DNA from 2 places in the Niveispirillum sp. FG156 genome. Region 1 is predicted to be linked to the other one. Evidence: predicted binding sites of a transcription regulator. Region 1 holds the regulator's gene; the other holds the start of a gene.
The links. The regulator PhoB, encoded in region 1, activates phosphate uptake and scavenging genes when phosphate is short. The targets are predictions, from matches to a motif close to TNTCATAAAACTGTCA.
Positions count from the first base shown of each region.

Region 2: ACODSP_RS17385 (diacylglycerol/lipid kinase family protein) is a predicted target of PhoB. The motif match lies at 2,238-2,253, and genes of this name have one in related genera.

Region 1 is NZ_JBMDKE010000024.1:77,732-83,760, reverse strand. It holds gene ACODSP_RS16535 (TetR/AcrR family transcriptional regulator) at 1-480, shown strand, start outside; gene ACODSP_RS16530 (hypothetical protein) at 670-1,359, shown strand; gene ACODSP_RS16525 (pyridoxal-phosphate dependent enzyme) at 1,441-2,808, shown strand; gene phoB (phosphate regulon transcriptional regulator PhoB) at 3,030-3,737, opposite strand; gene phoU (phosphate signaling complex protein PhoU) at 3,779-4,504, opposite strand; gene pstB (phosphate ABC transporter ATP-binding protein PstB) at 4,634-5,437, opposite strand; gene pstA (phosphate ABC transporter permease PstA) at 5,440-6,029, opposite strand, start outside.
Region 2 is NZ_JBMDKE010000026.1:68,061-74,089, forward strand. It holds gene ACODSP_RS17370 (class I SAM-dependent methyltransferase) at 1-286, shown strand, start outside; gene ACODSP_RS17375 (glycosyltransferase family 4 protein) at 291-1,301, opposite strand; gene ACODSP_RS17380 (UDP-2,3-diacylglucosamine diphosphatase) at 1,298-2,095, opposite strand; gene ACODSP_RS17385 (diacylglycerol/lipid kinase family protein) at 2,292-3,209, shown strand; gene ACODSP_RS17390 (hypothetical protein) at 3,206-3,535, opposite strand; gene ACODSP_RS17395 (F0F1 ATP synthase subunit delta) at 3,922-4,482, shown strand; gene atpA (F0F1 ATP synthase subunit alpha) at 4,482-6,011, shown strand.

The DNA of each region.
Region 1 (6,029 bases):
TCCTTCCGCGCGGTCGCGGCGGCGGTCGGTGTCAATCACCGCGCGCTTTACCGCCATTTCGCGGACAAGCATGAACTGACCCTGGCCCTGGCGGCACAGGGGTTCGATGGGCTGGCCGCCGTGATCCAGGCCGGGTTCGATGGCGAGGGCGGTCAGCCCAGGCCCGGCCCGCTCTACCGCGCCTATGTGGATTTCGCCCTGGACCGGCCCGCGCTGTACGCCCTGATGTATGGCATTCCGGGACAGGATTACCTGACCCATCCGGCCCTGGCCCCGTCGGTCGCCAAGGTCACGCGCCTTGCGGGCAAGGCCTTCCGCCGGGGGGACGATCCGCCCGGCTTCTCCATCGCGATCCGCGACCGCGTCATGCGCGCCTGGGGAGAGGTGCATGGCCTGTGCGACCTGTGGCAGCGCGGGGCGCTGCGGGCACGGGATGCCGCATCGGCCAAGGCCTATATCCTTGGTTTGCTGGCGCAATGATACCGGCGATCAAGATTGTTGACCGCCGGTACGGCGGCGACCGCCGCCGCGCGCCACATGGCGCGTAGCCAAGCCCACGGATGTGGGCGCCGGCGATTGAGGGGCGGGAAAGATTGACCGGAGGTCAAGATTTCATGCCGACCGCATAATTCGCCCGCCACCCCTGCGCCCTGCGATATCCCGCCGCGCTTGTTTGGCACTTCACGCCAGGGCGCGGGCGACTATCTTCTGCACGCCATGCAACTGACCACCATCCCCGAACACATCCTCCCGGATGCCCTGGCCGCCGTCGCCAGCAACTTGACCCCCGAAAGCCGGACGGCCAAGGTGCTGGCCCGCATTGCGGCCACGCGCGATCTGATCGCGCTGGGTGTGGACACGCCTTCCCACCGGGCGGCAGGCGTCGCTCTGGCCCGCCGCTTTGGCATCGGCGTAATCGATGAGGAGCCGCAGGCCGCCTTTTCCTATGATGGTCATTCCATCCGCACCCGGTCAGAGGCCTATGTCCTGATCCATGAGGTGGCACACTGGCTGGTGGCCCCGCCGGAACGCCGGGGCCTGATCGATTTCGGCCTGGGTGCCGGTCCTGAGTCCGGCCGGATTGAGGAGGCCAACCGCGCGCTGGCCGTGGGCCAGGATGACCAGATACGCGAAGAGGCGCTGGCCTCGCTGCTGGGCATCCTGTGGGAGGTGGAGTTGGGCCAGCCCGCCATCCTGGCCTTCCTGGAACAGAACTGGCTGGAGGGCTGGGAAAGGCCTGCCTGCGCGGAGAATCTGACCGACAATGTCGAAGCGCTTTTGCAGGCGGGTTTGATCAATGCGGATGGGCGGCCAAATCCGCCGGAATCGTGCGTGGATCGCACCTGCGCCGCAGCTTGATTTCGTTATTTCACACCCCCTTGCGGGTGGTTTGAGGATGCGGTTCCCTGAAGGCAAAACCATTTGCCCCAGGGGGGAAACATGTCCGGCGCACCCGCCATCCTGTCCATGATCGGCAACACCCCGATCGTCCGCATCACCCGTTTCGATACCGGCCCGTGTGAGCTGTATCTGAAGCTGGAAAACCAGAATCCCGGCGGCTCCATCAAGGACCGTATCGCGCTGAAGATGATCGAGGCGGCGGAGGCAGAGGGCAAGCTGGCCCCCGGCGGCACGGTGATCGAGGCGACGGCAGGCAATACCGGCCTGGGCCTGGCCCTGGTCTGCGCCGCCAAGGGCTACCGCCTGATCCTGGTTATCCCCGACAAGATGGCGACCGAGAAGATCAACAATCTGCGCGCCCTGGGCGCACAGATCCACATCACAAGGTCGGATGTGGGCAAGGGCCACCCCGCCTATTACCAGGACATTGCCGAACGCCTGTCGACCGAAATTCCCGGCAGCTTCTATGTGAACCAGTTCGCCAACCCCGCCAATCCGCGCGCGCATGAGGAATGGACCGGCCCGGAGATGCTGCGCCAGATGGATGGCGACATTGACGCGGTGGTGGCCGGCATCGGCTCTGGCGGCACCTTCACGGGCCTGGGCGCCTTCTTCGCCAAGGCCAGTCCCAAGACCGCCATGGTCATCGCCGACCCGGTCGGCTCCATCATTGCCGATCTGGTGAACAAGGGCACCCATGACGAACCCGGTTCCTGGGTGGTCGAAGGCGTGGGCGAGGATTTCGTGCCCCCCATCTGCGACCTTCAGTACGCCAAGGCCGCCTATTATGTCAGCGATACCGAAAGCCTGAACGCCGCGCGCGACCTGCTGCGGCTGGAGGGCATCCTGGCCGGCTCCTCATCGGGCACCCTGTTCGCGGCGGCGCTGAAATATTGCCGGGCGCAAACGACGCCCAAGAAGGTCGTCACCTTCGTCTGCGACACGGGCAACAAGTACCTGTCGAAGATGTTCAACGATGCCTGGATGGAAGATCACGGCTTCACCCCGCGCGAGCGTCATAACGATCTGCGCGACCTGATGACCCGCCGCTTCGACAAGGGTCAGGTGGTCACCGTCGGGCCGGAGGATACGCTGCTGACCGCGTACAAGCGGATGCGGATTTCCGACGTGTCACAGTTGCCCGTGATGGAAGGCGAACGGGTGATCGGCATCCTGGATGAAAGCGACCTGCTGCTGCATGTCGAAAAGGACCCGGCGCGGTTCCGGGACAAGGTCTATACGGCCATGGTCAACCGGCTGGAAACCCTGCCCGTGACCGCGACCATGGCCGACCTGCGCGCCCTGTTCAACCGCAACATGGTGGCCATCATCATGGATGGCCCGGTGTTCCTGGGCCTGCTGACCCGCACCGACGTGCTGAACCATCTGCGCCGGCAGTTGGGGTGATATCGCCTCAACGCACTTGGCTCCCCTCGTCATCCCGGCGAAAGCCGGGACCCAGGGGCCACAGGATCAAAGCTCTACGCTGCTTTGGTCGAAGCCGCCGAAAGGTCGGGCATTCGGCCCCTGGGTCCCGGCTTTCGCCGGGATGACGAAATAGGCCGCGCACTGTAGAAAAAAGGGCACTGTCCCTCGACAGCGCCCTTTTCAATTCTCTGTCCCAAGACTCACATCGTCGTCTTGTTATCCAACGCATAACCCGCCGAACGGACGGTGCGGATCACGTCCTGCTCTTCCGTCTCGTTCAGCGCCTTGCGCAGCCGGCGGATATGTACGTCGACGGTGCGCAACTCGACATAGACGTCGTGGCCCCAGACGATGTCCAGCAGCTGTTCACGCGAGAAAACCCGCCCCGGATGCTGCATGAAATGGCGCAGCAAGGCGAATTCCTTCGGCCCCAGATGGATATCCCGGCCCCCGCGCCGAACGCGGTGGGCCGCCAGGTCCATGGAGATGTCGGAGAAGCGCAGCAGCTCCTCCGCCAGACCCGGCGAGGCGCGGCGCAGGACGGCGCGGATACGGGCGACCAGTTCGGTGGGGCTGAACGGCTTGGACAGGTAATCATCCGCCCCGCTGTTCAGGCCACGGACCTTGTCCGCCTCTTCCCCGCGCGCCGTCAGCATGATGACGGGCGTCTCGCGGGTCTTGGGATTGCGGCGCAACTGGCGGCAGACCTCCAGCCCGCTCATCAGCGGCAGCATCCAGTCCAGCAGGATCAGATGCGGGCTGCGTTCATCGGCCAGCAGCAGGGCTTCTTCCCCGTCACCGGCGGTGATGACCCGGAACCCTTCACGTTCCAGGTTGTAGGACAGCAGGGTGACGAGGTCGGCCTCGTCTTCAACAACCAGGATCAGCGGCTTCAAGGCGGCGTTCATCGGGGTCCCTTGGCGCTAGATGGTGGCGGGGCGGGGCTAGCTCAGCCCTCGCCCTCGACCGGTTCAATGATGGTGAAGCTGGACTTGTCGCTCTTGGGCCGTTCCGCCGTCAGCGGCTGGCCCTTGACCAGGAAATGCACGGTTTCCGCGATGTTGGTCGCATGGTCGCCGGCGCGTTCCAGGTTCTTGGCAATGAACAGAAGATGCGTGCAGGGGGTGATGTTGCGCGGGTCTTCCATCATGTAGGTCAGGACCTCGCGGAACAGGCTGGTATAGAGATCATCCAGCTCCTCATCCCGGTGCCAGGCGGCCACGGCCTTGTCGACATCGCGGTCGATATAGGCGTCCAGCACATCCTTCAGCATTTCCTGCACCAGACGGCCCATGCGCGGGATGGTCCCGGCGGGGCGCATGATGGGCAACTGCGCCAGCGCGATGGAGCGCTTGGCGATATTGGCGGCATAGTCGCCCGTGCGTTCCAGATCGGCGGAGATTTTGAGTGCCGCCAGCACCTCACGCAAATCCACGCCGACCGGCGCGCGCAGCGCCAGCATGCGGATGGCATCATGTTCGATCTGGCGCTCAAACTCATCCAGGCGGGTATCGCCCTGCATGACCTTGGTGGCGCCTTCGACATCGCGGCGGCCCACGGCCTGCACGGCCGCTTCCACCTGCGCCTCCACCACGCCGCCCATCTGGGCGATCAGGTTGGACAGGCGCTGCAATTCCGCCTCGAAGGACTTGACGGTATGTTCGGTCGGCGACATGGACGTGGGTCCCTTAAAGCATGATGACCGTAGGTCGGGGTGAGGCAGGCGCCGAACCCCGACAAGCGACGGAACCGTGTAAAAGTCGGGGTTCGGCGTTGCCTCACCCACGACCTACGGCAGCGGGCATCAACCGTACCGGCCCGTGATATAGCCCTGGGTGCGCTCATCGCGCGGGTTGGTGAAGATTTCCTCGGTGTCGCCCACCTCCACCAGATCACCCAGATGGAAGAAGGCCGTGCGCTGCGATACACGCGCGGCCTGCTGCATGTTGTGGGTGACGATGGCGATGGTGAAGCTCTCGCGCAGCTCGTCGATCAGCTCCTCGATATGCGCGGTGGCGATGGGGTCAAGCGCCGAGCAGGGCTCGTCCATCAGGATGACTTCCGGGCTGACGGCAACGGCGCGCGCGATGCAAAGGCGCTGCTGCTGGCCGCCCGACAGGCCGGTGCCCGGCTCATGCAGGCGATCCTTGACCTCGTTCCACAGGCCGGCGCGCTTCAGCGAGGTTTCGACGATGGCGTCAAACTCGTCCTTGCGGGTCGCCAGGCCATGCAGCTTCGGCCCGTAGATCACGTTCTCATAGATCGACTTCGGGAACGGGTTCGGCTTCTGGAACACCATGCCGACACGGGCGCGCAACTGCACCACGTCCAGCTTGGGATCGTAGATATCCTCGCCATCCAGCAGGATCTTGCCTTCGACGCGGCAGATATCGATCGTGTCGTTCATGCGGTTCAGGGTGCGCAGGAACGTGGACTTGCCACAGCCCGAGGGGCCGATCATGGCCAGCACCTCGTTCTGGTAGATATCGACATTGACGCCGTGCAGGGCGCGCTTGGCGCCGTAATAGACCTTCACGTCGCGGGCCGACACCTTCACCGGCTGGGTGACGGCGGCTTGTACAGGCTTGTTCAGGGTCATGCTGTCCATTTTTACCACCGACGTTCGAATTTCTTGCGCAGCCAGATGGCGGCACCGTTCATCAGGATCAGGAAGGCCAGCAGCACAAGGATGGCGGCCGAGGTCAGTTCGACAAAGCCGCGTTCCGGCTTGTCCGACCACATGAAAATCTGCACCGGCAGGACCGAGGAGCTGGCCAGCAGGCCGTCCGGGGCCGACGTGATGAAGGCGTTCATGCCGATCATCAGCAAGGGCGCCGTCTCACCCACGGCATGGGCCATGCCGATGATGGTGCCCGTCATGATGCCCGGCATGGCCAGCGGCAGCACATGGTGCATCACCGTCTGCAGGCGCGAGGCGCCCATGCCCAGCGCTGCCTCCCGGATCGAGGGCGGAACCGCCTTCAATGCCGCGCGGCTGGCGATGATGATGGTGGGCAGCACCAGCAGGCCCAGCACCAGACCACCGACCAGCGGGGCAGAGCGCGGCATGCCGAAGAAGTTGAGGAATACCGCCAGACCCAGGAGACCGAACACGATGGAGGGCACGGCCGCCAGATTGTTGATATTGACCTCAATGATCTCGGTCAGCCGGTTCTTCGGCGCGAACTCTTCCAGATAGA
Region 2 (6,029 bases), on a different contig from region 1:
GGTTGGGCGCGGCGGTATCGTCGACATCATGCATATCGACATTCAGGGGGCGGAAATCCGGGCCATCCCCGCCGCCATCGAGTCGTTGACCCGCCAAGTGAAGCGGATGCACATCGGCACGCATGGCCGCGATATCGAGGTCGCCTTGCTGGAACTGCTGTCGGAGCGGGGCTGGATTATTGACCGCTTCTATCCAGGCTATGGCTGGCGGGAAGCGGAGTTCGGTGCCTTCAAATTCATGGACGGCATCATCTCCTGCCGGAACGCGCGGTTTGTCGCCAGCTAGCCTGCTATGACGCCTCCCTGAACGGCCGCAGGTTCGCCAAAAACTGCTGCGCGCAGGATTGCCAAGAAAAGCCCAGCGCATGGTCGCGACAGACCGTGGGGCCGATTCCCACCGCCTGTAAACACGCTCCCCGCAAATCCTCGCTCAACACCCCTGCCGCGCTGCCGCCGATCACGTCCAGTGGCCCCGGCACGGGGAAGGCCGCCACCGGCAGGCCCGACGCCAGCGCCTCCAGCAGGACCAAGCCGAACGTGTCGGTGCGGGACGGGAAGACAAAGACGTCGGCGGCGGCGTAATGCCGGGCCAATTCCTCGCCATGCTTGGCGCCCACAAAGGTGACGCCGGGATATCTGGCCTTCAACTCCGCCAATTGCGGCCCGTCACCGACCACCACCTTCGATCCCGGCAGGTCAAGGCTCAGAAACGCCTCGATATTCTTCTCCACCGCCACCCGGCCCACGGAGATGAAGACGGGGCGGGGCAGATGCGCGAACAGGTCCTTAGTGCCAGGGCGGAACAGGTCGGTATCCACCCCGCGTGACCAGCGGCGGATATTGGTGAAGCCGCGCCTTTCCAGATCGGCCTCGATGCTGGCCGTGGCCACCATCACCGAATGGGCCGGCGCATGGAACCGCCGGATGAAGGCATAGGACAGCGACAGCGGCACCGGCGCCCGGTCGCGCACATATTCCGGGAACCGTGTGTGATAGGCGGTGGTGAAGGGCAGCTTGTGTTTCAGGCAGTAGCGCCGGGCCGCGAAGCCCAGCGGGCCTTCGGTGGCGATATGGATGGCATCGGGCTGCGCCTCCTCGATCATCCGTCGCACCCGCCGGCCCGGCGCCAGGGCCAGGCGGATTTCCGGGTAGGTGGGCATGGGGATGGTGCGGAACCGGTCGGGGGCGATCACCACCACCTTATGTCCCAACCGTTCCAGTTCGGCCCGCGTCGTCGTCAGGGTGCGCACGACGCCATTGACCTGCGGATGCCAGGCATCCGTGACGATCAGCAGCTTCACGCCGCTACCTTCACCGCCTGGCGGGCGGCGACAATATCCGCCCAACGCAGGATCTCCAGCCGTCCATCGGGATGTTCCACCAGTGCGGTACATGATTCGACCCAATCCCCATCGTTCACGTAAAGCACGCCGTCCATGTCGCGGATTTCGGCATGGTGGATATGGCCGCAGATGACCCCGTCCACCTGCCGCCGGCGTGCCTCGTCGGTCAGGGCGGTCTCATAATCGCCGATGAATTCGACGGCCTTCTTGGTCTTGTGCTTCAGGTAGGCGGATAGCGACCAATAGGGGAAACCCAGCCTGCGCCTCGCCTTGTTCAACAGGGTGTTGAGCCAGAGCAGGAACGTGTAGGCCGTGTCGCCCACGAAGGCCAACCACTTGGCGTAGCGCACGACGGCGTCGAACTGGTCACCATGGATGACCAGATAGCGTTTGCCGTCAGCCGCCGTGTGAATCGTGTCCTCCAGGATGGTCACGCCACCGAATTGCAGGCCGATATAGTCGCGGAACGCCTCGTCATGATTGCCGGGAATCATGAAGACCTGAGTGCCCTTGCGTGCGCGGCGCAGGATTTTCTGCACCACGTCATTGTGCGACTGTGGCCAGTACCAGCTTTTCTTCAGCCGCCAGCCATCGACGATATCGCCGACCAGATACAGCACATCGGATTCGGTATGTTTCAGGAAATCCAACAGCATGTCGGCCTGACATCCACGTGTCCCCAAATGGATGTCCGACAGCCAGATGGCGCGATAGCGCAGCACGTCCCCGTCGCCCAGCATATGTTCCCCCATCGCCGGTCAACCCAACCACCAATCGTCCGCCAGAATTAAAGACTAGCCATAGCGGATCGCGCCGTTCTATACCGCTTCATCTGGTGTACTGTCAGTGCCTCTGATGGTTATTTGTACCGTTCCTGCGAAAACTTCTCCGGACTGTCATCAATATTACATTGCCACTTCATCCTTCCGTCATGGAGATGTACTGGAAATGTCACATGGGCTGGATCGCCGGGTCGCGATCATCTTCAATCCCGTGGCGGGGCGCCGCCGGCCAGGGCTGGTGGAGCAGGTGATGGCCGCCGCCACCGATGCCGGGGCGGTGGCGGCGCTGCACACGACCGATGCGGCAGGCCATGCCACCGCCATCGCGCGCGATCTGGCCCGGTCGGGCACTGCCGATGTCATTGTCGCCGCTGGCGGGGATGGCACCATCAATGAGGTGGTGAACGGTATGGCCGCCTCTGGCCTGTCCGACCTGCCGCCGCTGGGTGTGGTGCCGCTGGGCACGGCCAATGTCCTGGCCCACGAACTGGGCCTGACGGGATCGGCGGTGCGAATCGGCAGACAATTGGCCCTGGGGCCGGCCCGGACGGTCCATGCCGGCATGGCCAATGGCCGGCTGTTCACCATGATGGCCGGGGTGGGGATGGATGCCCGCGTGGTGGCGGGGATCGCCCCGGCCCTGAAACGTCGCATCGGCAAGGGCGCCTATGCGCTGGGTGGCCTGCGGGAGATTCTGGCGGGGCCGTCGCTGGATTATGAGGTGACGTTAACGGCGCCCGATGGCGGGATCAGCCGGCACCGGGCAGTCAGCTGCATCCTGTGCAAGGGTCATTTCTATGCCGGAACCTTCGTGCTGGCCCCCAACGTGCGGCTGGAGCAGCCGGTGCTGCACGCGGTGCTGTTCACACGGCCGGGGCGGCTGGCGGCCCTGACCTATGCCGGCGCGATGACCCTGGGTCTGTTACCCGACCGGTCGGATGTCCTGATTCTGCCGGCCATCGCCGCCCGGATCGAGGGGCCGGTAGGAGAGCCGGTGCAGGGCGATGGCGATACCATCGCCCGCCTGCCCGTCGACATATCTATATGGAGTGGCCGTCTGCGTGTGGTGGGCGGGGGTGATTAATCCGCCCTACGCGCCGCCGGGTGCAGGCGGTCCGTCGGCTCCACATGGGCCAGACAGTCGATGATCTCCGGCCCCTGGCGGAACTGGAACCAGCCCTGGCCATCATGGAAGGACAGGCGGTAGGTGCCCTGGGCGTCACGTTCCAGCCGCAGGCTGGGGTCATTCAGGCCCGGCAGCCAGACGAGAATCCAGTCGCGCTCGCGGGTGCTGGACCGTTCCGTCCGCTGCCACAGGCCACGGCGGCGGCGGTCGGCCAGAATGGATTTCCAGGCGACCATGTCCATGGGGGTGAAACGCTGGCGGGCAAAGGGCAGAATGACGCACATGGCATGGCCTCAGACTTTGGTGGCACGGGCATCTCCGCACCTGGGGCCAGCCTGCTCCCGCACCCTTAATGCGGCCTTAATCCCTGACGGTCCAAAAGCATAGGGCATGCGGAAGGTCAGGTTGGCCGCCTGCTGGGAAAAAGCCATTTCGCAACTGCACAGCTTCTTGATGCGACCAAGGTCGCAAAGCGGCGCGGTTGCTGGCCAAATCCAAGGGAAGCGGTGCAAAACCGCATACCCCCAATCCACAGGCGCGCTGTTGCGTAGGGGCTATGGCTGTGTTACATGCTCGCTCGCTCGACACCGGTGGGTCCTCTTCCGGGATGGCCGATCATTGCTAACGTCCTGAAATTATTCAGGTCCACGGACTTTAACCGAGGTTACCAGTGGCAACCGAAGGGACTGGCGTCTCCGAACTCGCCTCGCGCTATGCGAGCGCTCTGTTCGATCTCGCGGATGGGCAGCAGGCCCTGGACCAGACGGCCCAGGATCTGACGTCCGTCAAGGCTCTGCTCGCTGAAAGCGCGGACCTCCGCCGCTTGATCGGCAGCCCGCTGCTCGCCCGCAACGAACAGGAACGCGCTATGGAAGCCGTCCTGGCTGCGGCTGGCATCGGGGAACTCGTGCGGAAGTTCGTGGGGCTGGTGGCGCGCAATCGCCGCCTCTTCACCCTTCCGGGCATGATCGACGGGTATCTGGCCGAACTGGCCCGCCGCCGTGGCGAAAGCACGGCGCGCGTCACCGTTGCTCGTCCGCTGACGGATGCGCAGTGGAACGACCTCGCCGCCGCTCTGAATAAGGGCGAAGGTTCCAACATCAAGTTGGATGTGAAGGTCGATCCCTCGCTGATCGGCGGCATGATCGTTAAAATCGGTTCCCGCATGGTGGATAGCTCCGTGCGTACCAAGCTCAATAAGCTGAAACTCGCCATGAAAGGGGTTGGATAATGGAAATCCGCGCCGCTGAGATTTCCGCGATCCTGAAGCAGCAGATCGCGAACTTCGGCAACGAAGCCGATGTCGCCGAAGTGGGCCAGGTTCTGTCCATCGGTGACGGCGTGGCCCGTATCCATGGTCTGGACAAGGTCCAGGCCGGCGAGATGGTTGAATTCCCCGGCGGGGTCAAGGGCATGGCCCTGAACCTCGAAACCGACAATGTCGGCGTGGTGATTTTCGGTTCCGACCGTACCATCAAGGAAGGCGACGTCGTCAAGCGTACCGGCGCCATCGTTGAGGTGCCTGTGGGCCGTGGCCTGCTGGGCCGCGTTGTCGACGGTCTGGGTAACCCGATCGACGGCAAGGGCCCGCTGACCGACGTCAAGCGTCAGCGCGTGGAAGTGAAGGCCCCGGGCATCATTCCGCGTAAGTCGGTGCATGAGCCGATGCAGACCGGCCTCAAGGCAATTGACGCCCTGGTGCCCGTCGGCCGTGGCCAGCGCGAGCTGATCATCGGTGACCGTCAGACCGGCAAGACCGCCATTGCTCTGGATACCTTCATCAACCAGAAGGGTATCAACAAGGGCGACGACGAGTCCAAGAAGCTTTACTGCATCTATGTCGCCGTGGGCCAGAAACGCTCCACCGTGGCCCAGATCGTCAAGACGCTCGAAGAGAACGGCGCGATGGAATATTCCATCGTCGTGGCCGCCACCGCTTCGGAGCCGGCGCCGCTGCAGTTCCTGGCCCCCTACACGGGTGCGGCCATGGGCGAGTTCTTCCGCGACAATGGCATGCATGCCCTGATCGTTTATGACGATCTGTCCAAGCAGGCCGTTGCCTACCGTCAGATGTCGCTGCTGCTGCGCCGTCCGCCGGGTCGCGAAGCCTATCCCGGCGACGTGTTCTATCTGCACAGCCGCTTGCTGGAACGCGCCGCCAAGCTGAACGATGCCAATGGCAATGGTTCGCTGACGGCCCTGCCGGTCATCGAGACCCAGGCCGGTGACGTGTCCGCCTACATCCCGACGAACGTGATCTCGATCACCGACGGCCAGATCTTCCTGGAAACGGGCCTGTTCTATCGCGGCATCCGTCCCGCCATCAACGTCGGTCTCTCGGTGTCCCGCGTGGGTTCCGCCGCTCAGATCAAGGCGATGAAGCAGGTTGCCGGCACCATCAAGCTGGAACTGGCCCAGTATCGTGAAATGGCTGCCTTCGCGCAGTTCGCTTCCGATCTGGACGCCACGACCCAGCGTCTGCTGAGCCGCGGTGCGCGCCTGACGGAGCTGCTGAAGCAGCCCCAGTTCAAGCCGATGCCCGTGGAAGAACAGGTCGTGTCGATTTTCGCCGGTGTGCGCGGTTACCTTGACAAGGTCCCGACCAACGACGTGAACCGGTTCGAGGCTCGCTTCCTGGACGAAATCCGGGCCAAGGGTGCCGACATCCTGGCCGCGATCCGCACCGAGAAGGCGATCTCCAAGGAAACCGAAGAGAAGCTGAAGGCTTTCCTCGAAGGTTTCGTCAAGGTTTTCGCCTGATCCAAGCTCCCGGCAACG